DNA from 3 places in the Thermosinus thermophiluss DSM 23256 genome. Region 1 is predicted to be linked to each of the others. Evidence: riboswitches for the same ligand, from Rfam matches in the RefSeq annotation. Region 1 holds a riboswitch; each other region holds the start of a gene.
The links. Region 1 has a riboswitch for glycine ahead of gcvT (glycine cleavage system aminomethyltransferase GcvT). Riboswitches for the same ligand answer to the same signal wherever they lie in the genome.
Positions count from the first base shown of each region.

Region 2: linked by a shared signal. The riboswitch ahead of BLQ99_RS08110 (ABC transporter substrate-binding protein) and the one ahead of gcvT (glycine cleavage system aminomethyltransferase GcvT) in region 1 are both predicted to bind glycine.
Region 3: linked by a shared signal. The riboswitch ahead of BLQ99_RS13375 (alanine/glycine:cation symporter family protein) and the one ahead of gcvT (glycine cleavage system aminomethyltransferase GcvT) in region 1 are both predicted to bind glycine.

Region 1 is NZ_FNBU01000008.1:19,879-30,706, forward strand. It holds gene BLQ99_RS06270 (peptide chain release factor 3) at 1-637, shown strand, start outside; gene BLQ99_RS06275 (TSUP family transporter) at 710-1,474, shown strand; gene BLQ99_RS06280 (LysR family transcriptional regulator) at 1,527-2,426, shown strand; gene BLQ99_RS06285 (tRNA 2-thiocytidine biosynthesis TtcA family protein) at 2,450-3,250, opposite strand; gene BLQ99_RS06290 (DUF4130 domain-containing protein) at 3,320-4,087, opposite strand; gene BLQ99_RS06295 (putative DNA modification/repair radical SAM protein) at 4,050-5,267, opposite strand; glycine riboswitch at 5,428-5,514, shown strand; gene gcvT (glycine cleavage system aminomethyltransferase GcvT) at 5,675-6,772, shown strand; gene gcvH (glycine cleavage system protein GcvH) at 6,776-7,162, shown strand; gene gcvPA (aminomethyl-transferring glycine dehydrogenase subunit GcvPA) at 7,163-8,512, shown strand; gene gcvPB (aminomethyl-transferring glycine dehydrogenase subunit GcvPB) at 8,509-9,978, shown strand; gene BLQ99_RS06320 (lipoate--protein ligase family protein) at 9,954-10,799, shown strand.
Region 2 is NZ_FNBU01000011.1:51,170-61,997, reverse strand. It holds gene BLQ99_RS08130 (MFS transporter) at 169-1,377, shown strand; gene BLQ99_RS08125 (haloacid dehalogenase-like hydrolase) at 1,472-2,191, opposite strand; gene BLQ99_RS08120 (flavin reductase) at 2,697-3,473, opposite strand; gene BLQ99_RS08115 (ferritin-like domain-containing protein) at 3,487-3,984, opposite strand; glycine riboswitch at 4,366-4,467, shown strand; gene BLQ99_RS08110 (ABC transporter substrate-binding protein) at 4,671-5,840, shown strand; gene BLQ99_RS08105 (sigma 54-interacting transcriptional regulator) at 6,420-8,480, shown strand; gene dhaK (dihydroxyacetone kinase subunit DhaK) at 8,658-9,653, shown strand; gene dhaL (dihydroxyacetone kinase subunit DhaL) at 9,669-10,310, shown strand; gene dhaM (dihydroxyacetone kinase phosphoryl donor subunit DhaM) at 10,314-10,706, shown strand; gene BLQ99_RS08085 (HPr family phosphocarrier protein) at 10,777-10,828, shown strand, end outside.
Region 3 is NZ_FNBU01000029.1:22,250-33,077, reverse strand. It holds partial or broken gene BLQ99_RS13410 (arsenate reductase family protein) at 1-310, shown strand, start outside; gene BLQ99_RS13405 (hypothetical protein) at 369-635, shown strand; gene BLQ99_RS13400 (7-carboxy-7-deazaguanine synthase QueE) at 648-1,238, opposite strand; gene queD (6-carboxytetrahydropterin synthase QueD) at 1,235-1,627, opposite strand; gene queC (7-cyano-7-deazaguanine synthase QueC) at 1,627-2,298, opposite strand; gene BLQ99_RS13385 (amidase family protein) at 2,484-3,923, opposite strand; gene BLQ99_RS13380 (colicin immunity domain-containing protein) at 4,322-4,591, shown strand; glycine riboswitch at 4,805-4,907, shown strand; gene BLQ99_RS13375 (alanine/glycine:cation symporter family protein) at 5,022-6,410, shown strand; gene BLQ99_RS13370 (DUF438 domain-containing protein) at 6,614-7,837, shown strand; gene BLQ99_RS13365 (NifB/NifX family molybdenum-iron cluster-binding protein) at 8,022-8,399, opposite strand; gene BLQ99_RS13360 (NifB/NifX family molybdenum-iron cluster-binding protein) at 8,424-8,795, opposite strand; gene BLQ99_RS13355 (ATP-binding protein) at 8,809-9,732, opposite strand; gene BLQ99_RS13350 (nucleotide-binding protein) at 9,711-10,577, opposite strand; gene BLQ99_RS13345 (DUF5320 family protein) at 10,606-10,828, opposite strand, start outside.

The DNA.
Region 1 (10,828 bases):
CCGGGGGATGTCGGTGTATCATGCCCGGTCGGGCAAAACGCTGAAACTCACCCAGCCCCAGCAATTTTTGGCCCAGGACCGTTCCATAATCGAAGAAGCCTATCCGGGGGATATTGTCGGCCTGTTCGACCCGGGAGTCTTCAGCATTGGCGATACGCTTGTCGCCGAGGGCCATACGCTTGTGTTCGAGGACTTTCCCGTCTTTCCGCCCGAGCGGTTTGCCCGGGTGCAAGCCAAGGATACGATGAAACGCAAGCAGTTTGTCAAAGGCGTCACCCAATTGGCGCAGGAGGGGGCGGTCCAGGTATTCCGGCAGCTTGACGCCGGGTTTGAATCCTTCATCATCGGCGCCGTGGGGCAACTGCAGTTTGAAGTACTGCAGTACCGGCTGAAACACGAGTATGGCGTCGAGCTAATACTCCAGCCGCTGCCGTATGAACTGGCACGGTGGCTGGAGGCGGAGGACGTAGACCTAAAAGCGCTGCGCGGCATGGATAGGAGCATGCTGGTTCAGGATGGGCGCGAGCGCCCGGTAGCGTTGTTTGCGAATGAATGGTCCCTCCGCTTTGTTGAGGAGCATAATCCCAAGGTGCGTTTTTTGCCTGCTCCGCCTGACGCGCCAACGTCCGTCCGTTAGGCGGGCGAACCGCGGTTCGGAGTGTTGCCCTAATATTGCATAAGAGTTATGGCAGGAAAGGAAGAACAAGACATGGAAAATATCAGCCTGGAGATGGTGCTATTTTTGCTGGGCGCCGGTTTTACGGCGTCGTTTATCGATTCGGTTGTTGGCGGTGGTGGCCTTATTTCCCTGCCGGCGCTCCTTCTGACCGGTTTGCCGCCCAATATTGCCCTTGGTACCAATAAGTTGGCAAGTGTGATGTGCACCTTAACCAGTACAATTTCTTTCCTTAAATCGGGTAAAGTCAATATCGGGGCGGTGAAATACCTTTTTCCCCTCTCGTTCTGCGGCGCGGTAGCCGGCGTATACGTCGTCCGCCATATGCCGCCCCAATTTTTGCGCCCCTTGGTCGTTGTTATGCTCATTGTCGTAGCCATTTACGTCCTGGTCAAAAAAGATTGGGGAAAAGAGTCCACTTACCGCGGTCTCACGAAAAAGACCGGTCTGTTAAGCGCTTTGGCAGCCCTATTACTTGGCTTTTACGACGGTTTTTTCGGGCCTGGCACCGGTTCTTTCCTAATTTTCGCGTTTCTCCTGCTTGGGTTTGATTTTGTGGAGGCAGCCGGCAACGCCAAGGTGCTGAATTTCGCCAGCAACATTGCGGCGATCGTTACTTTTATGCTGCTTAAAGCGGTGAACTATCAATACGGACTGATTATGGGGGTTGGCATGATTGTCGGCGCGCTCGCCGGTTCACGTCTTGCTATCCGGCAGGGGGTAGCGTATGTTCGCCCCCTGTTCATCTCTGTGACGGGGCTGTTAATTGGCAAGCAGCTTTGGGATTTAATTCATTAAAAATTTACTGCTCTGCGGGCAAAATCAAACAGGCAAGGAACCGGAGGATGCCATGTTAGACTTACAATTGCTGGTATTTAAAACGGTTGTGGAAAAAAACAGCATTTCGCTGGCGGCGCAGGACCTGCACATGACGCAGTCGGCCGTCAGTCAGCACATTCAAAATTTGGAAAATCATTTCGGTGTTAAGCTCTTTGATCGCTTGCACCGCCGAATTGCCATCACCGCGGCCGGTGAAACGCTCTATCCTTACGCGGTGGAACTTGATACGTTATACCAGCGGGCGCAGAAGGCCATCCAGACTTTAACCGATGATGTGAGCGGCCGGCTGTGGATTGGCGCCAGTCTGACGATTGGCGAGTACATTATGCCAAAAGTGTTGGTCATGTTCCGCCAGCTGTATCCGAATGTGGATATGACCATGGAAATTTACAATTCCGAGCAGATTACCTCCATGGTCATAGATGGTGTTCTTGACGTTGGCTTCATTGAAGGACCGTATCAATTGTCCGGTAACATTTGCGCCGTGCCATGCGGTGGCGATGAATTGGCGGTTATAGCGCCGCCCGGCCACCCCCTGGCATCCGGCGAGCCCTGTGAGCTTGGCGCGCTGCTCAGCCAGCGCTGGGTGATGCGGGAGCGGACTTCAGGTACGCGTCGCTTTTTTGAGCTGTTCGTCGAGAAGGCAGGTTATGCGCTCGACCGTCTCAACGTGGTCATGGAACTGGGCAGTACTCAGGCAATAAAGGAAGCGGTAAAAGCCGGCTTCGGAATTGCCGCTGTTTCCGTTCTGGCCGTGAGCGACGAAGTGGAGCGGGGCGAAATGCGGCCAATTATCCTGAAGGAAGGGCCTGTCCGCCGGGATTTTACCATGATTTACAACGCCGAAAAGTTCTGTACCCTGGCCGTGGAAAAGTTTCTCGCTTTTGCCCCGCAGCATTTTGGCCGATAATAAAACAAAAACCTCCCGCCGGTTTAGTCAGGCGGGAGGTTTTCGCATGGATGCCAAAAAGCATGGTGTTTTTGTTGCATGTCTTGGCGGGGAGGAGGCGCTGGCCATAGTTCAATGAGCGAGCCTTCCCGCATCGCCGCGGCCAAATGGGTGTAGATTAGTTTATTTTTCCGCTCTAAACCGCGAATTAGTTCTTTGATTTCCTGGCGCTTGGTCTTGCCGTTATACGGGCAGGGACTCGGGATAGGCGTAAAACCGTGGTATTGAATGGTGCGGCGCAGTTCTTTTTCCCGGAAATAAATGAGAGGCCGGATGACGGTGAGTCCGGTGCGGTCTAGGTAGGTCTTAGGCAAGAAAGTTTTGATCTGCCCTGAATAGAGAATGCTCATAAGAAAAGTTTCGACGGCGTCATCGTGGTGGTGGGCATAAGCAATTTTGTTAAAGCCGTTTTCCTTGGCAAACCGGTTGATGGCGCCGCGCCGGAAAAAGGCGCAGCTATAGCAGGGGTCTTTGCCCGCATTGCGGGCGATGGCGCCGGCAATGTCGATTTTGAAGGTATGAAAAGGAACGCCCAGGTCGGCGCAGAACGCCGCCAGGCCGGTGGTGGCAAAATCGGTGGAAAACATGGGGTCAAGGGTGATAGCGGCAAGTTCAAATTTGCGGGGCGAATGGTCGCGCATGAGCGCCAGGGCGTAAGTAAGAAATACACTGTCTTTGCCGCCGGACAAACCGATAAGGATGCGGTCGCCGTCGCCAATCAGGTCAAATTCAATGACGGCTCGCCAGAGACGGCTAAAATATTGCTGTGGTAAATGTCGACGCATACGGCACCTCACAGGAAAAAGTTACATAAAATATTATATAAGCTGTGAGAAATTTTGCCAGTGGCAAAATTAGGTGGAAGCCTCCCGCGCCAAGATTTGGCCTTCCGCCAGCCAGTCCCAGTATTTTTTGGGGATAACCCGTTTTGCCAGGGCTATATTTTTACGGGTGGCAATATATTGGGACTGGTAGTAGGTTTCCCAGGCCTGGGTGAACTCGTCGCCGGCAACATGCGCCAGATAATCGGCGACCGGCACGGTAAACAAGCGCCCGTTTTCCAGAGCGAGAGCGCGGCCGTCCAAGAGCAAAACCAATCGCTGCTTGGGGTAACGGTCGGCGAATTTGCGTAGGATTAGGTCGGCCGTGTCATGGAATAGCTTGGGGCGAGCCACGAGAGCCCCGTCCGGGGCGGGCTGAAACCGAATAAACCCCAGCATCTTATGTACTTCCCGGGCGATAGCCCGGGCCCGGTTAATAAATAGCCTGCTGACATCACTTACCCCGCACAGACAGTAAGCATGGCCGTAGCGGAGGGCTTGTTCGGCGGCGGCGAAAATAACGGCGGCGCGGTCAGGGGACGCGTAACGCAGATTGGCGGCAATCAGCCGGGCAAGGGTGCGGCCCGGTGAATCGAGTAGCCAGTTGGCGTCTAAGCCGCAGTTTTGCCGTAACTGCTTTACTAGGCAAGGGAGGGAGGTATGATCGGCATCCAGCTGGTCGGTATACATAAACAGACCAAGCGATTCGTGGTCTCCCTTAAAGCAAGGCAGGTCATTATGGATTTGGGCCAATATCGCCGCTTTAAGTATCGACCCGGGGGTCGGCGAGCAGGAGATCACGATCATCACCCCAGAGGCTGAGTTGTTGATAATGTTCACGTTTTGGCGATTGGAGCAGCCGGCGGTTGCCGTAAAATTTGCCGTTGACAGTGAGAAACGCTAAGGCCCGTTTGGTGACTACCCCGATATTTTTCAGCTGGGCCGGGTCGCTAAACCGGTAGGTGCGCCGTACTTGGACAATCTTGGCCGCTGACCGCGGACCGATACCAGGAACTTTAAGCAGTTCGCGGTAAGAAGCTTTGTTAATTTCCAGGGGAAAATGCTGGGGGTTGTGCAGCGCATAAGCAAGTTTCGGGTCGAGGGATAGATCCAGGTTGCCAGTCGCGTCAAAAACAATATCGTCAATGGAAAAACCGTACAGGCGCAACAAAAAATCTGACTGATAAAGACGGTTTTCCCTAATTAGCGGCGTGGCCTTTACTGTGGCCAGCGGCGTGGCGGCGACAGGTTGAAACGCGCTAAAATAAGCGCGTTTTAACTCGTATTCCTGGTAAAGCCGGGTGACAGACAAGAGAATGTCCCGGTCGCTTTCACCGGCAGCGCCGACGATGTACTGGGTAGAATGGGTGGTATCCTGACGGTGCCGGAGGACGTCGCGGATGCTGGCCATGCCTGACAGCAGCTCGCCGGCAAACTGTTTGGTGCGGCTCAGCCGGGCAAGGTGCGACGCAGTCGGTGCCTCCATATTGAGGGAAATACGGTTAGCCAGGGCGGCGGCTTTTTCAATCTCGGCCGGCGTGGCCCCAGGGATAATTTTTAAATGGATATAGCCGCCAAAGCGATAGCGATAGCGCAGGATTTCGGCAACCTTGATAATCTCTTCCATGGTGCGGGCAGTGGAATGCCAAACCCCTGAGCTCAGAAACAGACCCTCTACATAATTGCGGCGGTAGAACTCCATGAACAGCTTTGCCAGCTCGTCGGCGGCAAAGCGGGTGCGGGGCACGTCGCGGGCGGCGCGATTGGGACAGTAGGCGCAATCGCGTTCGCAGTAATTCGTCAGCAGAACTTTGAATAAAGATATACAGCGGCCGTCGGGAGTGAACGAATGACAGACGCCGGCCGGGCTGGTCCGGCCGATGGCCGGCCGCTGATGTTTGCCAGGACGGGCGGCCGTTGCGGCACACACGTCATACTTGGCGCCTTCGCCCAGTAGTTTTAGCTTTTGCTCTATTTCCATGGCTCCACCTGCACACCCAAGTGTTACTGTATTTATTATAAGAGAAAAACATATGTTTGACAAACATTTGTTCAGGATAAAAATATGGATAATAAACGCAATATTCAGGCAGGAAAAGGGCTCACGTGCAGAGAAACTATATGCAAAAGCATAAAGTTGGATGATGACCGGGGGAGAGACCGCCTTAGGCGGCGCCGAAGGAGCAAACAGGCGAGAAACTCTCAGGCAAAAGGACCCTGGTTTGACACACCTCTGGAGAGAACCGCATGCTGCGGTCACCGAAGGGGAGCCGGATTTAGGCAATCTCTCAGGTAAAAGGACAGAGTAAGCGCCGCGCTTACTTAGTGTCCTTTTTTTCTTTTGTGCTTTTTGGAACAAATAATAATATAGTCTGAAGGGAGGATTTTATGAGCGACAAAAAGACGCCACTCTACGACATCCACGTGGCCAGCGGCGCCAAAATCATCGAATTTGGCGGCTGGCTCATGCCGGTGCAGTATACCGGCATTATCGAGGAGCACCGGGCCGTGCGGCAGGCGGCAGGACTCTTCGACGTATCCCACATGGGAGAAGTGTCGGTCAGCGGGCCGGACGCTACCGCCTATGTGAACAGGCTGGTGACCAATGACGCTTCCCGCCTGGCCGTCAACCAGGTGATGTACACTCCCATGTGCTATGACCACGGCGGGGTGGTTGACGATCTTTTGGTCTATCGCCTTGGCGAACAAGAATATCTGTTGGTGATTAACGCCGCCAATATTGACAAAGATTACGCCTGGATGGTGCAGCACGCGGCGAACTATGACGTTACCGTCAAAAACATTTCCGATGTTACCGCCGAATTGGCGCTGCAGGGCCCGCGGGCCGAAGCCATCCTGCAGCCGTTGACCGATGAAGATTTGAGCACCATTAAATATTATTGGCTGCGCCGGCACGTCCGCGTTGACGGGATCGACTGTCTGATTTCCCGGACAGGGTATACGGGAGAGGACGGTTTTGAAATTTACTGCGCGCCGGAGGAAGCTGGCAGACTATGGAACCGCCTGATGGAGGTCGGCAAGCCGCTGGGACTGGTGCCGGCCGGATTAGGCGCCCGTGATACGCTGCGGTTTGAAGCCGGTTTGCCGCTTTACGGTCACGAACTTTCCGAAAGCATCACACCGCTCGAAGCCGGTCTCGGCGTCTTTGTCAAGTTTGACAAACAGAGCTTTATCGGCTATGAGGCGCTGCTGGCCCAGAAAAACGCCGGTGTCCGGCGCAAAATTGTCGGGATCGAGATGGTAGGGCGGGGTATTGCCCGTGCCGGCTATGCCTGTCATGCCGCCGACCGGGTCATCGGCACGGTGACAAGCGGCACTTATGCGCCCACCCTCGATAAAAACCTGGCCTTAGCTATTTTGGAAACGGAGTTTTCGGCGCCGGGGACGGAAGTGGCGGTGGAAATCCGCGGCAAACTGGTAGAAGCCAAGGTTGTGGCCAAACCATTTTATAAAAGGAGGAAATAAATTATGAATATCCCGCAGGAACTTAAGTACACCAAAGATCACGAGTGGGTTCGCGTCGAGGGGACGCGCGCGGTCGTAGGCATCACCGACTATGCCCAGCATGAGCTGGGGGACATCGTTTTTATCGAGGTGCCCGCCGTCGGCAAACAGGTTAAGGCGCACGGCAATTTGTCCGTAGTCGAATCGGTCAAAGCCGTTTCGGATATTTATGCACCGGTTAGCGGTACGGTGGTGGAAGTGAACGAGGCGTTAAACGACCGCCCCGAAGTGGTCAACCAGGATCCCTACGGGGAAGGCTGGCTGGCCGTTATTGAACTGGAAGACGCCTCCGAATTGGAGGGGCTGCTCAGCGCCGACGCCTACCGTGCGCTGACCGAGGGGGGAAAATAGATGGCCGGGCGCCATTATTTGCCCAATACCGACGCCGACCGGCAGGCCATGCTGGCGGCGATTGGCGTAAGCAGCGTCGATGAGCTTTTCCAGGATATCCCGCCGGCGGTGCGGCTGGGCCGTCCGCTTGATTTGCCGCCGGCTCTGAGTGAACTGGAAGTGCTGCGGCTGATGCAGCAGCGCGCGGCCGAAAATGTCCATGTCGGTCAAATGCCTTGTTTTTTGGGGGCTGGCGCTTATGACCATTTTATTCCCGCCGTTGTGTCGCACCTGGCCGGCCGCGCGGAATTTTATACCGCCTATACGCAGTACCAGCCGGAAATCAGTCAGGGCGGCCTGCAGGCCCTGTGGGAGTACCAAAGCTATATCTGCGAACTGACCGGCCTGGATGTGGCCAACGCTTCGCTGTACGATGGGGCCACCGCCCTGGCCGAAGCGATGAACATGGCTTGTGGAGTTACTGGCCGCAGTAAAGTCGTAGTGAGCGCCGGCATCCATCCGTTTTATCGCCGCGTGCTGGCTACTTACGCCCGCGACCTCGGCTTTGAAATTGTCACCGTGCCAACGGTGGACGGTCAAACGGACCGCGCGGCGCTCAAGGCGGCCGTTAACACGGAAGTGGCGGCCCTGCTTATGCAAAACCCGAACTTCTACGGGGTTGTAGAGGATATGGAGGGTCTTGCGGAGCTGGTGCACGGCAACGGCGGTTTACTGGTTGCCTGCGTCAATCCCATTTCCTTGGCGGTCCTCAAGCCCCCTGGCGCCTATGGGGCGGACGCGGCGGTGGGCGAGGGGCAGCCGTTGGGCCTGGGGCTGAATTTTGGCGGGCCTTACCTTGGTTTTATGGCGGTGCGGGAGAAATACATGCGCCGCATGCCGGGGCGTATCGTTGGCCAAACCACTGATCTTGAGGGCAAGCGCGGTTTTGTGCTGACCCTCCAGGCGCGGGAACAGCATATCCGCCGCGAAAAGGCTTATTCCAATATTTGCTCCAATGAGGGACTGTGTGCCATTACCGCCGCCATTTACCTGTCTGCTTTGGGCAAGCAAGGCCTGGCGAAAGTGGCCCGTCTCTGCCTGCAGAAAGCGCACTACGCCGCCGGGCGCATCGCTTCCCTTCCTGGCTACCGGCTGGCCTATACCGCGCCCTTTTTCCATGAGTTTGTGGTGGAAACGCCGCTTCCGGCCGCGGAAATCAATGCCCGATTGCAGGAAAAGGGCATCATCGGCGGCCTTGATCTGGCCACTGTGGAAGAAGGACCAGCCAACCGCATGCTGCTGTGCGTGACGGAAAAACGGACGAAAGCGGAAATCGATGCCCTTGTGGCGGTATTGGAGGGGATAAAATGAGCCTGACGAACCGCAAGGCCCTGGTGTTTGAACTGAGTAAGCCGGGCCGGATCGGCGCCGACCTGCCGGAGGCCGATGTGCCGGAGCAGGAACTGGCCGCGCTCGTGCCGGCTGCGGCGCTGCGGGAAGCGCCGCCGCGGCTGCCGGAAATCAGCGAGGTAGACGTCGTTCGTCATTATACCGCCTTATCGCGGCGCAACTATGGCGTTGACAACGGTTTTTATCCGCTCGGTTCCTGCACTATGAAATATAATCCGAAAGTGAACGAAGAAGTGGCTAAACTGCCGGGCTTCAGCAATATTCACCCGCTGCAGGATAGCAAGGCCGTGCAGGGCGCCCTGGCCGTCATGTATGAACTGCAAAATTACCTTGCCGAAATTGCCGGCATGGATGCCTGCACCCTACAGCCGGCGGCCGGTGCCCATGGCGAACTGACCGGCCTCAAACTCATCCGGGCGTATCATGAAAGCCGTGGGGAGAAGCGGACCAAGGTCATCGTGCCTGACTCGGCCCACGGGACAAATCCGGCAACGGCTACTGTCTGCGGTCTGGAGACGGTAGAAATTAAGTCCAATCCCGACGGCAGCGTCAATCTTGAGGCCCTGCGGGCCGCCGTTGGCCCCGATACGGCGGCGCTTATGCTGACTAATCCCAGTACCTTGGGGCTTTTCGAGACGCAAATTATTGAGATTGCCAAAATCGTCCATGAGGCCGGCGCCCTCCTTTATTACGACGGCGCTAATGCCAACGCTATATTGGGGATTACCCGCCCTGGCGACATGGGGTTTGATGTGGTTCACTTCAATCTTCATAAGACGTTTTCTACGCCGCACGGCGGCGGCGGGCCGGGTTCGGGGCCGGTCGGCGTTAAGGAAAAACTTATTCCTTTCCTGCCGGTGCCGGTTATCGAGTTTGATGGCTGCCGCTACCGCCTTAATTACGACCGGCCCCAGTCGATCGGCAAGGTCCACGGTTTTTACGGCAATTTCAGTGTCATGCTGCGGGCCTATACCTATATCCGCATGATGGGACCGGACGGCCTTCGGCAGGTCAGCGAGGATGCCGTTCTTAACGCCAACTATGTCATGCGCGCCCTGGCGCCGTACTATAAGCTGCCCTTCGAGCGGCACTGCATGCATGAGTGCGTCTTTGCCGGACTCAAGGAGCACGCCCCGGAGGTTAAAACCCTTGATGTAGCCAAACGCATTCTGGACTATGGCTATCATCCGCCCACCATCTACTTCCCGTTAATCGTTCATGACGCGCTGATGATTGAACCTACCGAGACCGAGAGTAAGGAAACCCTGGATGAGTTCATCGCCGTTATGAAAGAAATTGCCCGCGAGGCGGTTGAGCAGCCCGAGCTGGTAACCGGCGCGCCGCAAACTACGGTGGTACGACGGCTGGACGAAGCAACGGCTGCCCGTAAGCCGGTGGTACGGTGGAAGGAACCACTCACGCCATGAACTGGCGGGTGATTTTTGACGGCCCGCATGATGCCAGGCATAATATGGCCGTCGATGAGGCCATTCTCTGCTGCCATGCCGCCGGGGCGGCGCCACCGACCCTGCGCTTCTACACCTGGCAGCCGCCGGCGCTCAGTATTGGTTATTTCCAGAAAGCGCACGCCGAAGTGGATGTAGACGCCTGCCGCGCCCGGGGAATTGACTTTGTCCGGCGCATTACCGGCGGGCGGGCCGTCCTGCATGACCGTGAACTTACTTACAGTGTTGTCGTCCGCGAGGATCACCCGCTGCTGCCGCCCACCTTGCTCGGTTCCTATCGTGTCCTAAGCCAGGGCTTAATCGCCGGTCTGCGTGCTCTGGGCGTAGCGGCCGAAATGTCGTTGCCGGGAGCGGCCTTTGGGCAAACGGCCCGGCTGCCGAAAAACGGCGCCTGTTTTGACGCGCCTTCTTTCTATGAAATTACCGTTCAGCGCAAGAAACTGCTTGGCAGTGCCCAGGTGCGCAAAGAAGGGGTACTGCTGCAGCATGGGTCGCTGCTCTTTGATTTTGATCCGGCCGCGCTCACTAGTCTCTTAAAGTTTCCTGATGCTGGCGAACGGGAGCGATGCACAAAAGTGTTGCAGGCCAAAGCAACATCATTGCGCCATATCCTGGGAACCGTGCCGGACGCTACGGCCGTGGCCCGCATCATGGCTGCTGAGTTCGGTCGGGCGCTCGGGATTACGCTGGCCGAAGGACGGCTGACGGCTGAGGAAGAAGCGCTGGCGGCCCGACTGGCAGCCGAAAAATTCGGCGCCGACAGTTGGAACTTTAGTAAATAAAGGCCAGATTAGGGCGTACCTGCTTGACC
Region 2 (10,828 bases), on a different contig from region 1:
CAGGACCTGACGTTGTGATAGCCGCCGCGATCGAAAAAACCTATGGCGAGCTGGAGGCCGCCCGCTATCTGTGGGCGTTGGCACCGGCCTGACCGCGCGGCGCAGTTTGTTCATTTAAAGCATGTTAAGTCGTCTAGCGGCAGACGGCCGCGCACAAGGGGGAATTGGGTGAACTGGCGCAAGAATCTGTGGACACTCTGGGTGGGTTGTATTATATCCGGCTCGTGCTATACCATGCTATTGCCGTTTTTGCCCCTCTATCTTTATGACCTAGGTACCCCGGCGGCCACCATCAGCTTATGGTCGGGCCTGATTTTTGCGGCGACTTTTTTCGTCAGCACCATCATGTCCCCATTTTGGGGCCGGCAAGCCGACAAGGCGGGTAAAAAGCTCATGCTGCTTCGCGCTGGTTTCAGTCTGGCGACGGTGTATTTGTTGGGAGCGTTCGTCACCTCGCCGCTGCAGCTTTTCGGGGTAAGGTTACTGCAGGGGTTTGCCACCGGGTTTGTCCCGGCGGCACTGGCCATTGTGTCGGCATCGGTGCCGGAAGAAAAAATGGGCTTTAGTTTGGGGCTGATGCAGGCCGCGACTTTAACGGGATCCATCATTGGGCCGCTGTTTGGCGGCCTGTTGGCCCACTATTTCGGGATCCGCATGTCGTTTGTGGTCGCGGCGGCGGCAATGCTGTTCGGGACGATGGCGGTGGGGCTGCTGGTGAAGGAGCCGGCGCGGTCGGGAGAAGTCCAGAGCGGCAGTATGGTCAATGATATAAAAATCTCCCTGAACAATCGGGGGTTATGTATCGCCCTTTTCCTCATGCTGATTACCCAGATGGTGGTTATGCTGCTGCAACCGTTGATTACCCTGCACGTGGCGGCGCTCCAGGGTCGGATGGAAGGTGCGGTCTTAACGTCAGGCGTTATTTTCAGCCTGGCCGGGATTGCCGGGGCCATTGCCGCGCCGCTTTGGGGTAGGGTCGGGCAGAAGGTAGGTTTGGGTAAGATCCTAGTTGTTGTGTTTACGGGTGCCGGTATTTTTAACGGCAGCTTGTTTTTTACCGAAACTATTTGGGGTTTTGCCCTTTTACAGTTTCTGTTCGGCTTGTTTATTGCCGGCATCCAGCCCACGGCCAATACCATGGCCGTGTTTAACAGCGACGCCGCCTTTCGCGGGCGCGCCTTCGGCCTGATGATGAGCGCAAGCCAGCTTGGGTCGATGCTTGGGCCGCTCCTGGGAGGTATCATTAGTACCTGGATAGGCATTAAGCTAACGTTTTTATATGCGGGCTTGTTTTTGATTTCAATGGGGATTTTATTATGGAGTCGTTATAATTGGGGCAATATTAGAGTTTCTGCTAGACAGAGCTCATCAATGTAGTTGGTCGAAAATATTGTTGGATCTGCTGGCTTAGGTATGGCAGAAGACATCCCTGCTTACTATGGCTGTTTTGTCGATCGTCAGCAGTTCGGTTTTATCGCTGACTGTCATACACGGTGTGTCCGCGACCCGGTGCCTGGCTGAGCTTCGCCATAAACTCGGCCGGGGGCGGAAGCTGTTCGACCGCCCACCACGGGTCGTGCAGAGTAAGCTCGCCCAGTGAGTAAGTGCCGGTGGCTACGGCAATGGTGCGGGCGCCGATCGCTTTGCCGCAGCGGATGTCATTGGGCGTATCGCCGATGACGAAAATCCGGTCAGCGTGGGCGCTGTAGCGGCGTTGTGCCGCTGCCAATGCTTCTGCTGCCAGCTCGCAGCGGTCGGGGCAATTATCGCCGAACCCACTGGCCTCAAAGTCAAAGTACTCGGCAATGCCGTAGTGGGTCAACTTGGCTTTGGCGCCGGCGCGGGTGTTGCCGGTTAAGAGCAGCGACACATGCGAACAATCACCGGCAAGGTTGGCGAGGATATCGGCCACCGCCGGCATCAGCCGGCCTTGGCGAATCGCCAAATATTCGGGCAGAAGCTGTTCGTAGCGGGCAATAAGGGCCCGGACTTCGTCGGCGGTCGCCGGTCGGCCGGTGACGCGGGCGATAATTTGGCCGGCGATATAGCAGTCGGTCATTCCGGCCGTCTCGAGGCTGTTTAGGTCGGCGGCGACGCCGAACAAGTCGCAAGTAGCCTGAGCAAAGGCATACAGCCCGGCGCGGCCAGTCTTCATTAAAGTGCCGTCAATATCCCAAAAGAGGATGGTCAAGGTTATTCTCCTTTGAAATTTTTCTGTAAAAAATTCCCGGTTGCTAAGCGAAAAACCTGCCTGCAAGCCTAATATTCACAGGGGAAACTTGAGGATAAGTTGGTTTTTGAATACGCGGTGTGATCCAGCAAGATAAAACAGGCCCAGGTATACCTTATTTTGGGTATCCCGGGCCTCTTTTTATCGGTTGTCTCCTTAGGGGGATGGCCGCTTTTGCCGCTACCCTTTCGGTATATTTTCCGGCTATGTGATGTGGCACCCGCTTGCCAATAAGCTAAAAGAGCGTCCGCACGGTGCCGCACGCTGCCGAGGACTCGCCCCAAATGCCGCTTTTGCCTAAGACGCCGGCAGTGGTATCTGGTATGGCCGGGGACCAACGAGCTGGCATATATGATCGAGACGGTTCAGCGCTATCTGCCGGATGGCAGTAAAAGGTGAAAGGAGAATATTGGGATGGTGAAAACAAGCCAAGGCTATGGACTAAATCACAGCCTTGGCTTGTTTATTACTTTGCTTTATTTTTCTGCTCCTGATAAAACCGATATGTGAGCGGCGCTAGTTTGCTCGCGACCTGGCCGGCGACCACGTCGGCGACGAACAGGGTATGGGTGCCGACATCCACCGTTTTGTCGGGCAAAACTTTGGCCTCAATATAGGCCGCACAGTCTTGCAGGATCGGGCAGCCCAAGCGGCCGAGCAAATAGGGAATGCTGGCGAATTTGTCGGTAGTTCTTCCCGATTGATAGCCAAAATGCCGGATCATATCGATTTGGTCTTCCCGTAAAACCGATATGGCCAGTACGCCTGAGGCCATAACATATTCGTGGGTGAGGTTGCGCTTGTTTAAGCAAACGGCGATGCGGCATGGATCTATGGTCAGCTGCGCTACCGTGTTGGCGCACTGTCCGTTTATTTTATTATCCTTAACGGAAGAAACAATATACAGTCCGTAACTGATGGTCTCTAACGCGCTGCGGATAGTGGCGTCATTAGAATTGGCCAGACTTTCCCGGGTCAGGCCTGCTATTTCGTCGCTCAGCAATACAAATTTTTCTTTGCCTACGCCGCACAGCGGGCATACGTCCGGCGGGGCGTCGCCGACATGGATATAATCACATACGATGCACTTCCAGCGTTTGGCGGTCTTAGCCGGGGCGGGTTTCTCCGGGGTATCTGCCAGCAAACGAAATTGTTCCGGTCCTACACCGCAAACCGGACAGCTGTCAGGAGGCTGCTCGCCTTCGTGGATATAGCCGCACACATTGCATACCCATTTTTTCATCATATTCACCTTGTTAGGCCCAGGCATCAATCATTTCGCGCAGCTTCAGGATGTGCTTCTTTTCTTCTGCCTTCAGTGTTGTAAAAACATTTTTCGCTTCGTCAAACTTGGCATTTGCTGCCAGCTCGTCATAAAACAGCACGGAGTCTTTTTCCGCCTGGAGGGCAGTGGCTAAAATCGCTTCGATCGTCGTCAGCTGCGCGATTTTTTCGTGCATTTTTTCCGTCGGCGGGAAAACATGTCCTTCCGCCAAAACGGTAAGGTAACGGGAAGTGTCGGCGTCAAACAAATAGTCGCCGCTTTGCGCTTCTTTGCGGGCTTGAATCGTTTCAAACAACTTGGCAAATGTCGCGTAATGATGCTTTTCTTCGGTCATCAGAAACATAAATAATTCTTTGTGCTCTGGCTTTACCGCCCACTCATAAGCCTGGCGATAAAATTCCCGGCCGCGATCTTCAATTTCCATGGCAATCCGCAGGCCCTCGAGGTCGCTGAACAGATTTTGGTTCATCGAATATGCCCCCCCTTATTAATTTCAGTAAAAGCCTGACGCGGTGGCTGTATGATAATTGCGAGTTGTTGAATTATTCGTAATCTACCCGCTAAACTCCTGCTACTGCGCATTTTTTTAAAGCCTTATGCGAAGCTGTCTGGCGCGTAACTTAGCTCAAAGTACTAGCGCTTAAAAGACGGCGAGGGTGATTAATGCAATTATCAGGCGCCAAGTGCGGATGTTGCAAGTGTTGGCAGAAAACAATTTACAATAAAGGCTTGACAATCAGCGCTGCCGTTATTATAATTTTAACATGATGTGCCAAAAATTTAATACATTTGTCCATATGAAGTTTACGGAAGAGTATTAGGGGTAATGTTTGCTTACTTGACCGTAAATGGATGGACCTCTGGAGAGTCCCTTTCAATAGGGCGCCGAAGGTGCAAGTCGGGATGCAAATAGACCGATGAAACTCTCAGGCAAAAGGACAGAGTGGTTAGTTTTACTGCATGCAATTTTATTTCGCAGTATTGCTATCTTTGGTCATGCTTGAGAGTCAAATCTAATGATTTGGCTCTTTTGTTTTATCGGTAAAATGGCGCCGGGTGCTTTACTTGGGCTGCTGGCTTGGGTACAGCTTCATAGGTTTCAAGGCACATTAAAAAATTTAAATTCACATGCGTAAAGGAAAGGAGAAGTGTCTGATGAAAAAAGCAGGGTTTACCCGAGTAGCGGTATTGCTGGCGGTGGTTTGGCTGACAGTTACTCTGGCAGGTTGCGGTGGCAATCCGGCTGCTAAGGACATTAAGATTGGTCTGCTTAATGAAATGACCGGCGGCAATGCGACTTTTGGCACTTCGGCGGCAAATGGCGCCAAGCTGGCCATTAAGGAGGCAAATGCCAAAGGCGGAGTACTAGGCAAACAAATTCAGGCCGTTATCGCAGATAATAAAAGTGAACCGGCGGAAGCGGCAAATGCTATGACCAAACTTGCAACCCAGGATAAAGTTGTGGCCGTAACCGGCGTGTTTGCCAGTTCAAATGCGATCGCCGCTTCAAATGTAGCAGAGGCGAACAAGTTGCCGTTTTTAGCGGTAGGCGCTACCAACCCTAAAGTAACCGTGGATGAAAAGACCGGTAAAGTGAAGGACTATACTTTCCGCGTTTGCTTTATCGACCCATTTCAAGGGACAGTTGGTGCAAACTTCGTACTAAATAATTTAAAACTCAAAAAGGCGGCAATATTGGTTGATAATAGCAGCGACTACAGCAAGGGGCTGTCCGCCTTTTTCAAAGATGCCTTTACTAAAGGCGGCGGCAGCGTTGTGGCGGAAGAAGCGTATTTGCAAAAAGACCAAGATTTTAAGACAATCTTGACAAAGGTTAAAGCGCTCAATCCTGAAATTCTTTATGTGCCGGGCTATTATGAAGAAGTCGGCAAAATTGTCAAGCAGGCGCGCGAACTCGGCATTACGGTGCCGATTGTCGGCGGGGATGGTTGGGATTCGCCGAAATTGGTTGAAATTGCCGGTGCCGCGGCGCTTAATAATACCTACTTTACCAATCATTACTCGGTTGAGGATACCAGTCCGGCATCAAAAGCATTTGTCGAAGCCTACCAGAAAGAGTATGGACAAATGCCGGATGCGATGGCTGTACTGGCTTATGACGCGGCCAATTTGTTGATTGATGCGATTAAACGCGCAAATAGCGCCGAGCCGGACAAAATTCGCCAAGCCTTGGCGGCGACCAAAGATTTCCCGGCGATAACGGGGGCAACCACTTTAAATGCTACACATGACGCGGTTAAAAGCGCCGTGATAATTGAAATGAAAGACGGCAAACAAGTCTTTAAAGCGAAAATCAATCCTTAGACAAGGGGAAATTGAGGCCTGAACGCTGGGGCCAATTTTGTTCGTTTTGAACTTAGGCAATGGCTAATTTTCGTCAGCGGCAATATTCCCCACAGCAAACAGGGTGTGCTAATGATGCACACCCTGTTATGCTTTTTAGGGCGTCGCTGATGAATTGCCGCGCCTGGCGCGTGACAGCGGCACTGATCTAAGACCATTGGTACAAGCCATTGCGCCGGCCTAACTATGCGCCATAACCGTCACGCGGTAATAATATTGGCGCGACCAATGATGCAATCTTTTGCAGAATCAATCATGAAATGAAATCTCGCAGTAAAAAAGAAAAACGCCTTTCATGTAGAAATTCAAGATAAATAAAACATAAAAGTGATCATGCCGTCATAATGGAGGCATCTGCCAGGGGTAACGCGCATCAGACCTTAAACCAAGCAAAAAATAGCGACCAGCAATAAGTGAAGCGAGGGAAGATGTATTGATAAGCGGCCAACGCTGATGCTGGCAATTTGGCCGGCAGTGCAGGAAGTTTCTGGGCGAGTTGTCTGCAAATTCCGTGAAAACGAAAAAAGGAGCTGTTGCGGAATGAACTGGACCTGTAAAAACGCGGTCATTCGGCACGCTAAAGGCATCCATGCCAGGGTTGCCGCGATGGTTGTGCAAAAGGCGCATGAACTGGAGAAGTTATACAAAACGGAACTATTGCTTATTTCTGCTGCTGGCAAACAGGCACCGGCTACTAACATTATGGCTGTTATTGCGCTTAAAATCAGACAGGGTGAAGAAGTTCGCGTAGCCGCCTGTGGCCAGCATGCCGACAAGGCGGCCAGTATTTTGGCGCAGCTGTTGGAAAGCGATTTTATGCTGGTCGATGCGGCAATAATGCAGCAAGTTGACGATGTTTTGCAAGACAACGCCTTTACTGCCAGCGAAATTTTTAACAGCATGGCCAATGGTCTTATTGCCATTAATGAAAAAAATATTATCACCATATTCAATCCGGCTGCCGAACGCATCACCGGCATTGCGGCAGAAGCGGCGCTTGGTCGGCATATTTGCGAGATTATTCCCAATTCTCGCCTGCCGGCCGTCAACCAGTCCATGGTCGCCGAACTGGGGCAGCGCCAGGAAATTGGCAATTCAGTGGTTATTACCAACCGTACGCCAATCATCGTCAATGGGCAAAGCAGGGGCGCCGTGGCAATTTTTGAAGACATTTCCATAATTGAAAAACTAAGTTTTGAACTCAAACAGGTCAAAGAACTGCAGCAGCAACTGCAGCTTGTTTTGGAAACAGTACAGGATGGAATTTGCGTAACCGACCACCAGGGCACTATAACTTATGTAAATCCGGCCTATACTCATATTATTGGCCAAAAAGCGGCTGAACTAGTCGGAATAAACGTCAACCAGCTGTCGCCGCAGGGAGCGCGCAGCCGTGTACTGTCTTCCGGCCAGCCCGTAGTCGGCAGTATTTCCGTTAAGCCTAACGGGGCCATGGTCGTCGCCAATGTAAATCCTATTATTGTCGACAATGAAGTCGTCGGCACGGTATCGGTTGTCAAAAACATGTCGGAAATTCAGGAAATCATGCATAAACTTAGTATGGCAACGGAAAAGGCAGAATACCTTGAACACGAGCTGCGCCGCGTAAAAAATGCCGGTTCCTTGTTTAAGCGCTTTATCGGCAAGAGCGGCCTGGTGCGGGATGTGCTGGCGCTAGCTGCTAAGGCTGCTTCATCCAATGCTACGGTGCTGATCCGCGGCGAAAGCGGCACTGGCAAAGAGTTGATCGCCGAAGGTATTCATTATGCCAGCCAGCGTGCTGGTGGCCCATTTATCAGGGTAAACTGCGCTGCCATTCCGGTCACCCTGCTGGAAAGCGAGCTGTTTGGTTATGAAAAAGGTGCGTTTACCGGTGCTGTCAGGCGCAAACTGGGGAAGTTCGAACTAGCGCACAAAGGGACCATTTTTTTGGATGAAATTGGCGACATGGATAAAGCTATGCAGGTTAAGCTGCTTCGCGTCTTGCAGCATAAAGAATTTGAGCGCGTCGGCGGTGAACGCACTATTAAGGCTGATGTGCGCATTATCGCTGCCACAAACTGCGATCTGGAAAAAAAGGTAGCTGCCGGCGAATTTCGTGAAGATCTTTATTACCGGCTTAATGTAATTCCGATTTTTTTGCCGCCGCTGCGCGAGCGGCGCGAAGACATTCCCCTGCTGGTTGAGCATTTTTTGCATAAGTTTGCTGCCCAGCTGGATAAACCGCTAAAAACCGTTGCTCCCAATGCGATGGAGGCGCTTATGCGCTATCGGTGGCCCGGCAATGTACGCGAGCTGGAAAACATCATAGAACGGCTGTGCTCATTGTCCGACAATGTTTTAATTGGCCTTGCCGACCTGCCGCCATATATTTCCCAACAGCAAACGGCGATAATATCGGCTACTGGCAATGCAGAAGACGTTCCGCCGCTGCTCACCTGGGCGGAATACGAAAAAGCAATTATCACCAAAGCACTAACAAAATACGGCAGTTACAATGCGGCCGGCAAAGCGCTTGGGCTGACGCACAGAACGGTAGCCGCTAAAGCGCGCAAATACGGTTTGACGCATCTTCATATTGATAAAAAGTATCATGATTGATAAAAAATACCAGACCTTACTTTAATACTTGATATTTTATAACAATTTTAGTTGTTGTTTCAGAATATTAGTACTTTTTGTGCTTGATTTATTCCGCTTTGGCAGCTTGGCACGCTTTTTGCTTGGTAAGGATATTAGCACATTGCAATAATCTTTTTACGCAAGGAGCGTGATATTGTGAAGAAAATTATTAACTCGCCCGATCAGGTTGTAGACGAAATGCTGCAAGGCATGGTCTGTGCCCACCCACAATATGTGCGTCGCCTGCCAGGCTTGAGCGTGCTTGTGCGGGCCAACGCGCCCCAGCCTAAGGTTGCCTTGGTTAGCGGCGGTGGCAGCGGGCATGAACCTTCTCATGGCGGCTATGTCGGCCGCGGTATGCTGGATGCCGCGGTTGCCGGTGCGGTGTTTACCTCGCCCACACCAGATCAGGTGTATGAGGCGATCAAGGCCGTAAATGGCGGCAAAGGTGTGCTGTTGGTTATCAAAAACTATACCGGCGACCTCCTTAACTTTGAAATGGCAGCGGAAATGGCGGCTGCTGACGGCATTGAAGTGGAAAAAGTAATTGTCAACGACGACGTGGCGGTGGAAAACAGCACCTGGACAACAGGCCGCCGCGGCATTGCCGGTACGGTGTTTGTGCACAAGATTGCCGGCGCTAAAGCGGAAAGCGGCGCGCAATTAGCCGAAGTTAAACAGATAGCGGAAAAAGTTATTGCCAATGCCCGCTCAATGGGTATAGCACTGTCGCCCTGCACAGTGCCGGCTGCTGGCAAACCCAGCTTTACTCTGGCTGAAAACGAAATGGAAATAGGCATGGGCATTCACGGCGAACCAGGAACGCACCGTGCCCCCATTGAGCCGGCGGATAAAATAGTCGAACACCTGCTGGATAAGGTGTTAGCCGATTTAAATCCTGCCAGCGGTGATGAAGTAGCGGTTATGGTTAACGGTTTGGGCGGCACGCCGCTGATGGAGCTGTATATTGTCAGCCGCAAAGTCTTTAACGTGCTGCAGGCGCACGGCTTGAACATTGTTAAAACATATGTCGGCAACTATATGACTTCGTTGGAAATGGCCGGCTTCTCGGTAACGCTGCTTAAGCTTGACGGCGAACTTAAAACGCTACTATTGGCCCCGGCGGACACGCCTGCGCTTGTGCAGTTTTAAAAGGAGGACAAAGTTATGACGCAAGCAACAGTTGTAGCCGCCATTCAGGCAGTCGGCGAAGCAATAATTGCCCAAAAACAGTTTTTGACCGACCTTGATGCCGCCATTGGTGATGCTGATCATGGCATCAATATGGCGCGCGGTTTTGAACAGGTCATTGCCAAATTGTCCGCTGCGACTAATGAAATAGGCGCTACGCTGAAATTGGTTGGCATGACGCTGATTTCTACTGTCGGCGGCGCATCAGGCCCTTTGTACGGTACGGCTTTTTTGCGTGCTGCCGCCGCCAGCCAAGGGAAAACAAACCTTGATCGGCACACGGCGCAGGCCATGTTCGCTGCCGCCGTCAACGGCATTAAAGAACGCGGCAAGGCAACCAGCGGCGATAAAACCATGCTTGATGCGCTTGAACCGGCGCTTGCGGCATTTGCCGACGCCATTGCTGCAGGCAAGTCTTTGCCTGCTTGCCTTGATGCGGCATGTACGGCTGCTTATGGCGGCGTGGAATATACTAAAACCATCCCCGCGGCCAAAGGGCGAGCCAGCTATCTGGGCGAACGCAGCATCGGGCATCAGGATCCGGGGGCGACGTCATCTTACTTGATGCTGAAAGCGCTGGCTGATTTTTGCCGGCAGACTAAACTGGACTGGGAGTAAAGAATGGTTGGCATTGTGATTGTATCTCATAGCGCCAAAGTTGCAGAAGGTATTGCCGAACTTGCCCGGCAGATGGCCGGCCCCTCGCTTAGTATAATTGCTGCTGGCGGATTGGCAAACGGCGAAATAGGGACTGATGCTGTAAAAATTGTTGATGCTGTTAAAGCTGCTCAGACCGGCGAGGGTGTCGCTGTCTTAGTCGACTTAGGCAGTGCCGTGCTCAGCAGCCAGACGGCGCTGGAACTTTTAGACGAACAGTTTAAGGCAAATGTCAGAATTATCGACGCTCCCATTCTGGAAGGCGCCATTGCCGCCGCTGTGCAAGCAGCTATCGGCGGGACGATTGATGAAGTCGCTGCTACGGCTGAAGGCGCGCGGGCAATGCGCAAACTTTAGCACCGCCCAAAAACCAACTTTTTCCTAAACTTAACGCATAAATATAACCAGCAGTAGGAGGTCAAAGTCAGTGCAGCGAATACAGCTTACCATCAATAATCCGGCAGGTCTTCACGCCAGGC
Region 3 (10,828 bases), on a different contig from region 1:
AGCGTGGCTTTCACAGCAGGGTGTGGAGTTTGTCTTCCGCAATATTGCCAAAGAACCGCCGACCGAGAAAGAACTCAGGCAATTGGCCGAGCGCGGCGGCGTGGAACTGGCGCGGCTGGTAAACACGAAAAGCCAAGGGTACAAAAAGCTCAAACCAGATCTTGCCGTTATGGGCGAAGCTGAGATTGTCAACCTATTACAGGCCAACCCTACCATCATGGTGCGGCCCATAGTGACCGATGGCCAAACTGTTGTCTTCGGCTTTAAAGAAAACGAGTATCAAATGTTTGTTACTAGTAGCCAATCTTAAACTGACGTTGTTACTTTCCGCTTACCGATTTCCACTTTTCCAGAAGGAGATGCTCTTAATGACTGCCGCAGCCGAAAAACTTAAGGCGTTATGCCTGGATTTCCTGAACCGAGAAATCGACATTTTCGACTATCTCGAAGCGTTCGCCGAAACCTACGCGGAGGTTGAGGACGCGCTCAGCGACGAGGAATACGAGATCTTTGACCAGATTAGTGAAGAAAACGAGATGGCCGGTGCTAATGACGGAGAGTACGACGCCGATTTCACGCTGGACGAAGAAGAGCTACGAGAAAGGGTGGCGCAGCACTTGGCCGCCTTGCGCTAAGCTGGGCTCTGCTCATTCCACTCCCAATATTTTATGCAGTTGGATCCCGAGCCGCAGCCCGCGCTCGGGATTTTTCATGACCAGGGCGAACGCTTTTTGCGCCGATTCTTTCCGCCCGCTTTCCACCTGCAAGAAGATGCGGCCGGGCGGGACGGCGTCATAGGCAACGCAGTCGAGGGTAAACTCGTCATCGACGACATACTTGAGCTCGTCCGCCTGACAGGCCAGCAGATAGCCGCTGCCCGGCTTGGGCGAAGCGGTAATCCAGTCAATGCCCCATTCCTCGGGAATGGGGTTGGTGCCGTTTGTTTCCACGGCAACATATTTGCCGCGTTCATGTAGTGCGGCGACAAGCGGTTTAAGGTCATGGAGCGTCGGCTCGCCGCCGGTAATTACCACCAGCTTTTGCTTTATTTTGGCGACAATGTGGGAGGGCGCGAGGTATGTTGCGTTTTTGAGATCAAAAGCGTTCGCGGTATCGCACCATTTGCACCGCAGGTTGCAGCCGGCCAGCCGGATGAAGGCTGCCGGCATTCCCATATGCGTGCCTTCCCCCTGAATGCTTTCAAATATTTCAATGACCGGGTAAACTACCGCGCTCATACCGAAACCTCCGCATATGAGGTAGGGGTCTCCCACAAAACAACCCGGACGACCTTAACGTCGTCGCTTGCAAGGGCGGTGTTCAGATAATCAAAGATGTACAGGGCCATATTTTCCGACGTAGGGCGGAACGGGAAACATTCGTTCAATATTTTATGATCAAGCTTTTCGATAATCTGTTCTTTAATTATTGCGTTCAGCCGGCCAAAATCGATGACCATGCCGTCTTCCGGCCCGCCTGAGGCGACGCCGCCGGCTTTTCTTTCCACCGTTACCTCCAACCGGTAGGTGTGGCCGTGCATATTGGCGCATTTGCCCTGATGGCCGGGCAGGAAATGGGCGGCGTCAAACGTAAAGATTTTGGTGGTACGCACGGTAGGCTGGCGCATTATTTCGTCCTTCCTTTCTGCTCTAAGTATGCTGCCAGCCCGGCGGCGCGCAACCGGCACGCCGGACATTGGCCGCAGCCGTCGCCGATAACGCCGTGATAACATGTAAGCGTGTTGGTGCGGATATAATCCAGTACCCCGAGTTCGTCGGCCAGCTGCCAGGTTTCCGCTTTATTAAGCCACATTAAGGGTGTATGGATGACAAACTGGTAGTCCATTGCCAGCTGGATAGTAACATTAAGCGATTTGATAAATGCGTCCCGGCAGTCAGGATAGCCGCTGAAATCGGTTTCACAGACCCCGGTAACGATATGCCGGATGTTTTTTTGGCGGGCGAGCACGGCGGCAAACGATAAAAACAAGAGATTGCGTCCCGGCACGAAAGTTGTCGGCAGACTGCCGTTTTCCCCGACCCGGACCTCAATATCCTTGCGCGTCAACGCGCTGGGCGCAAGCTGGTTTAATAAAGACAGGTCGAGAATGGTATGTGAAATACCTTGTTCGGCGGCGATTTTTTGCGCGCATTCAATTTCTGCCCGGTGCCGCTGCCCGTAATCAAACGTGACCGCTTCAACCCCCTTGAAATGTTTCATGGCCCAAAACAGACAGGTAGTGCTGTCCTGTCCCCCGCTGAAAACAACAAGGGCGATTTCCTTATTTAATCCGAACATGCAGAATACCTCCGCGGATTTTTACATTAAATTATAAGTTTTACCGGTTAGTATGCCAAGAGCGGCGCCAACATTTTCGTAGTGCCCTTGAGGACATCATGGAGATATTATATAGTAGCAGTTTGACCAGGCAAGAACTTGGTTACAAGCAGAGTAAGAAAAAACCGCCAAATAGGCGGTACAACCTACGGTTCCCCAGGCAGCGGCGGGGTGGTTAGCGGCGGTTTGCGGTGTCTGGCGCCTTGTTCGTAGCCGTAGGCGATTTCGATAAGTATTCCTTCGCTCCAAGGACGGCCGAGAAATTCGATGCCGATCGGGACGCCGATTTTGGCGGTTTCAGTCGGCGGGGAGAAGCCGCCGGGGACGACGATGGAAGGAAAGCCGGTGACCGCGCCGAGGCTGCCGTTGCGGTCGACCTGCACATGGCCGCCGGTGGGAACGACCAGCCGCTTTTGGTGGGGGAACATTATGGCATCCAAATTATTATCGGCCATGATTTTCATTACCCGCTGCTGTAGGGCAGCGCGTTTAAGCAGGCGAATGCGGTATTGGTCGTCATGTTCCAGCGCTTGGGCCTGTTTAAGGTTGGCGTCGATGCCGGGGTGATACTTGCCGGATTTAATGATCTCTTCAAGCGATTTTACGGGCGTATTGGCGTTCGGAGCGGAAAGGTAAGCGTTGAGGTGAGGTTTGAGGTCATAGAGATGCACACTGATTTCGGCGGCGATTTTCCCCGCATCAAGGTCAGGAGTGTCAAGGTCTACGACGGTCGCACCAAATGATTTTAGCTCTTCAACCGCCCGGTTGGCAACTTTGTTTACTTCCGCATGAACCGGGTCTTTGCCGAAAAAGCTGCGCAGGATGCCAATGCGCTTGCCTTGCAGGCCGCTTGCGTGCAAATGGACAGTATAGTCTTTTTCGGCATTGCCAATGCTCCAGGCGGTAGCTTCGTCCGCCGGGTCATAACCGACCAATACATTGAGCATTTTCGTTGCGTCGGCAACGGTGCGCGCCATCGGGCCAACGACGTCCTGGGTAAAAGAATAGGGGACTACGCCGGCGCGGCTTATTAGCCCGAGGGTGGGGCGGATGCCGACGATGTTGTTGGCGGACGCGGGGGAACGGATGGAGTTTACCGTGTCAGTACCGAGGCCGAGCAGGCCGAAGTTAGCGGCAAGCGCCGCCCCCGTTCCGCCGCTCGAACCGCCGGGGGTGCGGTTCAAGTCATAAGGGTTCAACGTTTGGCCGAGAATAGAGCTGATGGTTTCGCCCCATATGGCAAATTCATGGAGGTTTACTTTCGCGAGAATAATTGCGCCGGCGTTACGCAGCTTTTTGGTAATGGACGCATCCTCAGGCGGCACGTAGCCCTCAAGGCTTAACGACCCGGCCGAGGTCGGCATGTCTTTAGTGTTGACATTATCTTTGAGCAGGACCGGGATGCCGTGCAGGGGGCCGGCAAGTTTGCCGGCAGTTGCCAGTTTTGCGTCCAGTGCGGCTGCTTCTTCTAACGCTTTGGGGTTAATGTAAATGACGGAGTTTAACTTCGGACCCTGCTTGTCGTAAGCGTCAATCCGCCGCAAATACCATTGGATCAGTTCTACTGCGGTTAAGTTACCCGACAAGTACGCTTGATGTACGTCGCTTATTGTCGCTTCTTCGAGATGGAAGGGTTTAAAAAACGTAAATATTCCTCCCCTTATAACCGAACAATATTTAATGAAGTTATTTTTGATTTCTACGCCGATTTGCCTGGTTCCTTTTTCTGTAAAAACAATTAATGCGGCGTGAAATATTGCCGTAGCCGCAAAATCCCGGTACCTGTCGTTTAGCCAATATTTACGTCCAGTAAAAGATGTTTGGGCTCATTGCGCCAAAGGACGATAGGAAAAGGCGGCTTCTTTGTTGAAATGTCGATAAGAGTAGCCTTGCTTGTACAGTTAAGCATTATAAGGCGTCTTTGGGAAATAATTAAAGGGAAAAAGCTTGGTCCCAGACAAAAACCCTGAAGGAGATGTTGCCAATGACCACTGAAGCACAACGATTAAAAGCGCTTTGCCTGTCCTTCCTGGCACGCGAAATGGATGCCGCCGATTATGTCGAAGCATTCGACGAGGCCTACGATGAAGTGGAGGATAAGCTTACCGACGAAGAGTATGAGATTTTTGACCAAGTTAGCATGGAAAACGAGATGTTTGCCCTTGATGACGCGGAAGACGAAGCCGATTTCGGGATTGATGAGGATGAACTGCGGGCGCGGGTAAAGCAGCACCTTGCCAGCCTGCCGGAATAGCTGTCTGGGGCTTACACGCCATGGGTAGAGATGTAAAACTGAATTTTGGGAAAACAGGGGTTGCTATTGATTTTTGGACAATTGTCCACTAGAATAATACTTGTTATCTGAATAACTAAATACTGCCGGATGATGCTAAACGGAAGAGCGGCCGTAAGGCCCGCCGAAGGAGTAAAACTCTCAGGCGCTTTTTTAAAAGCGGGAACCGTTAGCGGACGGGACTCTGGAGAGACCCTGCAAAAGGGCGCCGAAGGGGCAATGCGAACAGCTGCGGCTGTCCGCTAAATCTCTCAGGCAAAAGGACAGAGACGCACGGCAGGCCAAACTGACCGGTCGTTTGGCATTTGCATTTTCATCGCGTCTTGTCACCAGAGTCAAATCGCAGGATTTGGCTCTTTTTATTTTTCTACGATAAAAGGAGATGGTGACAATGGATTGGCTAAAATTACTGGATGAAATTGATAGTTTTGTGTGGGGGCCGCCGCTGCTTATCTTGCTTGTCGGCACCGGCATACTGCTGACCATTCGGTTGCGGCTTTTGCAGGTTGTGCGGCTGCCTTTGGCGCTCAGGCTCATTTTTTCCGCCAAAAACGACGGCGACGGTGATGTCAACAGCTTCGGCGCCTTGTGTACCGCTTTGGCGGCTACGGTCGGCACCGGGAACATTATCGGCGTGGCGACGGCCATTTATGGCGGCGGACCGGGAGCGCTCTTTTGGATGTGGGTGGCCGCCTTTTTTGGCATGGCCACCAAATATGCCGAGGGGCTGCTGGCCGTGAAGTTCCGGTCCGTCGATGCCAACGGGGAAATCGCCGGCGGTCCGATGCACTACATCGAGAAGGGGCTTGGCATGCGCTACCGTCCCCTTGCCGTGCTGTTCGCGGCCAGCGGCGTTTTGGTCGCCTTCTTTGGCATCGGCACTTTTCCCCAGGTCAATGCCATCGTTGACAGCGTACAACTGGCTTTCGGCGTGCCTGTGCCCATTACGGCCGGGATTATTACCTTGCTGGTGGCCCTTATTACCTTAGGCGGTCTGCAAAGCATCGCCAATGTTTCCACCAAAATCGTACCGTTTATGGCCGTGTTCTATGTAGCGACGTGTATAGGCGTGCTGGCCGTGTTTGCCGACCGGCTGCCGGAAGCCATGCAGCTGGTAATTACCAACGCCTTTACCGGCACGGCGGCAACCGGCGGCTTTCTCGGCGCCACGGTCATGATGGCCATTAGGAGCGGCGTGGCCCGCGGCGTGTTCTCCAACGAGTCGGGCCTGGGCAGCGCCCCGATTGCCGCCGCGGCGGCCAAGACCAAGTGGCCGGCGGAACAAGGGCTTATTTCCATGACCGGTACTTTCATCGATACCATTATTATTTGTACTATGACCGGGCTGGTCCTGATTGTCACCGGCGCCTGGAACGGCGGCCTCAAGGGCGCCGCGTTGACGCAGCAGGCATTTGCCGCCGCCTTCCCGGTGGCCGGTCCTTATGTTCTCACCGTGGGCCTGGTGCTGTTTGCCTTTACGACTATTCTCGGCTGGAACTATTATGGCGAACGTTGCTGCGAGTATCTGTTCGGCGTTAAGGGTATTAAGCCATACCGCTGGACATTCATTGCCCTGGTGGCGGCCGGCGCGTTTATTAAACTCGAGGCCATCTGGCTTATTGCCGACATTGTCAATGGGCTAATGGCGCTGCCAAACCTGGTCGCCCTGCTGGGCTTGTCCGGTGTTGTCGTCAGCGAGACCGAGCGGTATCTGGCGCACCTGCGGGCCGAGGAGGAAGAAGAGACCGAGGCAATGCCTTCGTCGGAAGCGGCCAACTAACGGCAGAATGAAGACTCTTTGCGATGGCAAGGAGTCTTTTTTATGCTGTGGCGTTTTTTACCCGGATTGCTTTTCCGGTCGCTGAGAATGCCGCGACTTAGTTCGCCGTGGATAAATTTACCGAACCGCTGCTGCCCATGAATGGTCGAAATTATGGATACACTGTAGTTGATACCGCAGGGCTAAACCAGGGAGGAGTCGTCATGAGTGAGCTGATCAACAACCGCGAATACCGCAAACAAGCCATCCGCGAGATTATTATGGATCTCCATGCCGGCCGGCCGGTGGAAGAGGTCAAGGCCCGTTTCGATAAACTGGTGCGGAACCTGGCACCGGGCGAGTTGTCCCTCATTGAGCAGTCGCTTATCAATGAAGGGCTGCCAATCGAAGAAGTGCAGCGGCTATGCGATGTTCATGCCGCTGTCTTTCGCGACGCACTAAAGCGGTCGGCCGAACCGGAAACGGCGCCGGGCCACCCGGTTCATACCTTTAAGGAAGAGAACCGGGCCCTGGAAAAGGTGATGGACACTGAAATCGCTCCGCTAGTGGACGAACTACGCCGCACTCCGGCCGAGGCCGCCGGGCCGTTAGCTCTTAAACTGGCGGAGAAGCTAAACCTCCTGGGGGATGTGGACAAACACTACAGCCGCAAGGAAAACCTGCTCTTTCCCTATCTAGAGAAATATGAAATTACCGGTCCGCCCAAAGTGATGTGGGGCGTGGACGACGAAAACCGGCAGCGCTTGAAGGCCGCCAAAGCGGTGGCCGTAAACTTCCGGCCCGACCGCAAGGATGAACTGATTGCCAAAGTGGAAGAGGCGGTTCACCATCTCAAAGAGATGATTTTCAAGGAAGAAAAAATCCTCTTTCCCATGGCGCTGGAGACGCTGGCCGAGGACGAATGGCAGCAAATCCTGGTGGATAGCGATGAAATCGGCTATTGTCTTATCGAACCGGCCCAAGGCTGGAAGCCGGTGCGGGAGAGTGTGCAGGACCGGGAGACGATCGCCGATAGCGGCAGCCGGGACCATATTCGTTTTTCGACCGGCATGCTGACGCCGCAGGAAATTGAGCGGATTTTTACCCACCTCCCGGTAGACATAACCTTTGTCGACAAAAACGATGTCGTCAAGTTTTTTTCCGCGACCCAAGAGCGCATTTTTGCCCGCACCCGCACGGTTATCGGTCGGCGGGTCGAAAACTGCCACCCGCCGGCCAGCGTCCACATTGTCGAGAAGCTGGTGGACGACTTCAAAAGCGGCCGCAAGGACCACGAGGACTTTTGGCTACACTTTGCCGGCAAGTATGTGCTGATCCGCTACTATGCCGTGCGCGACGAAAAGGGCGAATACCTGGGCACGCTGGAAGTGACCCAGGATATCCGGCCCATCCAGGCCATTACCGGCGAAAAGCGCATTGCGGATTGAAAGCCGCCGCCGGCGCCTTCTTTACCAATCCGTAAAACGACCGGACCAAGCAGTTTTTAAGCAAGATCCTGTAAAAAAACAATACCCCGGTGGGACGGCAAAGTCTCGTCGGGGTATTTTATGTGCGCGCGGCAAGCTAATAGCCTCTGGCGGGAAAACTATTGGTGGCTAATTTATTTTAATTCTAATGGCCGCAGCCATGACCATGGTGGCCGTGATCGCAGACATTATGTTTATTAGTCAGCTTACCTTCGAGATAAAGACTGACAACTTCTTCGGGCGGTGCCGACGGTGCGCCGCATAATACTTTAACGCCTCTTTGCGTGAGAATTTGTTGAGCGGTTTCACCAATGCCGCCGGCCAGCAGCAGGCTGCATCCCTGGCCGGCCAGCCAATTTGGGATGATGCCGGGAGCATGCGGCGGCGGGGTCAACGTTTCTTGGGCAATTACTTTTCCGTCACTGATCGTGAAAAAGGTAAATTGTTCGCAATGGCCAAAATGGGCGCAAAGTTTACCCCCGGCGGTCGGGACAGCAATTTTTTCTGTTTTTTCTAACGACATAATATTTTCCCCTTTCACTCTACTTTATTTTTTGATTTCCAGCGCATTGGGCGCGGCGATTTCAGGAAGCTCACCGGCGTTAAACAGCTTAATTGCCTCGCTGACAGTAGATGAGGCATTGCCGACCGAATAAATTTTGACGCCGCCGGTTGACAGCACTTTAAAGGCTTTTGGCCCAACATTGCCGGTAATCAGGACTTGTGCGCCGGTTTTTATGAGGTTTTGCGCCGCCTGAATGCCGGCGCCGTGGGCAGTCTCCAGGTTTTGGGTATTGTCGTGGTATGACCAGCTGCCTGCTATTTGATCATAAACGACAAAATAGTTCGCTCGCCCAAAGCGGCTGTCAACGGTTGCATTTTGGTCTTGGCCATGGGCAGTAACGGCGATTTTCATCATATACCCCTCACTTTCACCATTGTTTAAATTTGCTTAGCCAGCGCGACCAAAAAAACGACGTGTTGCTCCTGTCGGCTATACCCAGCATTGCTGCCAGATTGCGCCACATGGACGTTAGCGGTTCTTTTACGCTGGTATCGTCAGTGTCCATGACGGTTTTGCCTTGGTTTACCGCTGTCCGGAACGCATCGCTGTAGGGGATGCGGCCAACGACGGGGATAGCGGCATCGGCGCACCAGGCAGCGATGGCATTGGTGTTTTCTGTATGCAAGTCGCTTTTGTTGATACAAACGGCAAGCGGCAACTGAAAATGTTTAACCAGGCTGGCCAGCCGCTTGAGATCATGCCGGCTGGGCAGCGTGGGCTCCACAACGGCTAAGACCAGACTGGCGCCGGAAATGGCCGCGATCGCCGGGCAGCCGATACCAGGCGGACCGTCGGTGATGATTAACGGATATTTATGAGCGGTAGCGAGTTTTTTCGCTTCTTGGCGAACCTTACTTACCAGTTTGCCCGAGTTTTCCACCGCCAGCCCCAACTTAGCATGCACGAGCAGGCCCAGGCGGGTATCGGCGATAAACCAATGGCCAGCTTCTTTTTCCCGCATGGCAATGGCGTGCTGGGGACAGTTGAAGGCGCACACGCCGCAGCCCTCACAGTCTAGCGGCGATGAGAGCGTGCCGCTGGTGATGGCGTCAAACCGGCACAGACGGGTGCACACACCGCAGTTCGTGCAGCGTGTTTGGTCAATTTCTGGCTCAAACCCGGCGGTAAACCCATGCGCTTCCCGCTCGGCGGCGCCGGCAATAAGATGAAAGTTAGCGGCGTCAACGTCGCAGTCGGCAATGACTTTGTGCGGAGCCAGATAGGCTAGTGCCGCCGCGATGCTGGTTTTGCCGGTACCGCCCTTGCCGCTTACGATGACAAGTTCTTGCATGCGGATGCCTCCTTCGCGGCCGCAAGCCAGTCCCAAATTTGGCTGGCGATGGCGGCAAATTCCTGACTAATCCGGCCAGCCGCGTAGTGGCGGGCGAAATCCGGGCTATATGGCAGCTTGGCGATAACTGGCAGCGCGTGTTCGCGGCACAAATCCTCGATGATGTGGTCGGCGGTCGGATCGCTTTTGTTGATAATAACTCCAGCTGGCAAGTTAAGCAGACGGACAATACCAATCGCCAGTTCCAGATCATGGCGGCCAAACGGAGTGGGTTCGGTGACCAGCAAACACACGTCGCTGCCAGCTACCGCCGCTACCATCGCACAAGCGGTGCCGGGCGGACAATCGACAATGATGTCGCCGGCCTGTGCGGCTAATGCTTTTTTTACCGCTTTAATGAGCGGTGTGGCACTAGGCGCGCCTACTCGCAGGTGGCCGCTTACCAACTGGACGCCGGGGAAGACGGAAGCCATCCCGGAGTTGATGACGCCAATGGTTTTCGTACCTTCAGTCAGGGCGGATGTGGGGCAGGCAAGGAGGCAACCGCCGCAGCTGTGGCAAAGTTCGTCAAAGATTACCGCCTTGCCGCCAGCGATAGCAATAGCATTAAACAAGCAGACTTCGCTGCAGCGGCCGCAGCCAGTGCAACGGCCGACATCAAGCACCGGGGTCATTACGCTGATATTGGTGTCATTGTCCTGCCACGCGGGAGATAAGAGCAAATGGCAGTTGGGCTCTTCCACGTCGCAATCGGCGACGGTTACGCCGGGGCGGACGCTGGCAAGAAGGAGGGCAAGGGAGGTCTTGCCAGTCCCTCCCTTGCCGCTGGCAATACTGATAATCACATCAATACCTCCGCTAAACGGCAGAAGATTATTTATTTTCTTCCGCCGTTTCTTGAGTGGATTTGTTGGTCAGGCTGCGTAGGTAAGCTGCCCGCTTTTCCAGCTGGTCGGCCATCATTTGCAGTTGTTCGGCGCTCATCATGGCCGACGCTCCCTGGGTGCTGGCGGCCACGCGGCCCATGCCGCGGCAACCCCCCAAGCCCATGCCGCAGCCGCGGCCCATGCCACGGCCAAAGCCTAACCCGCGGCCT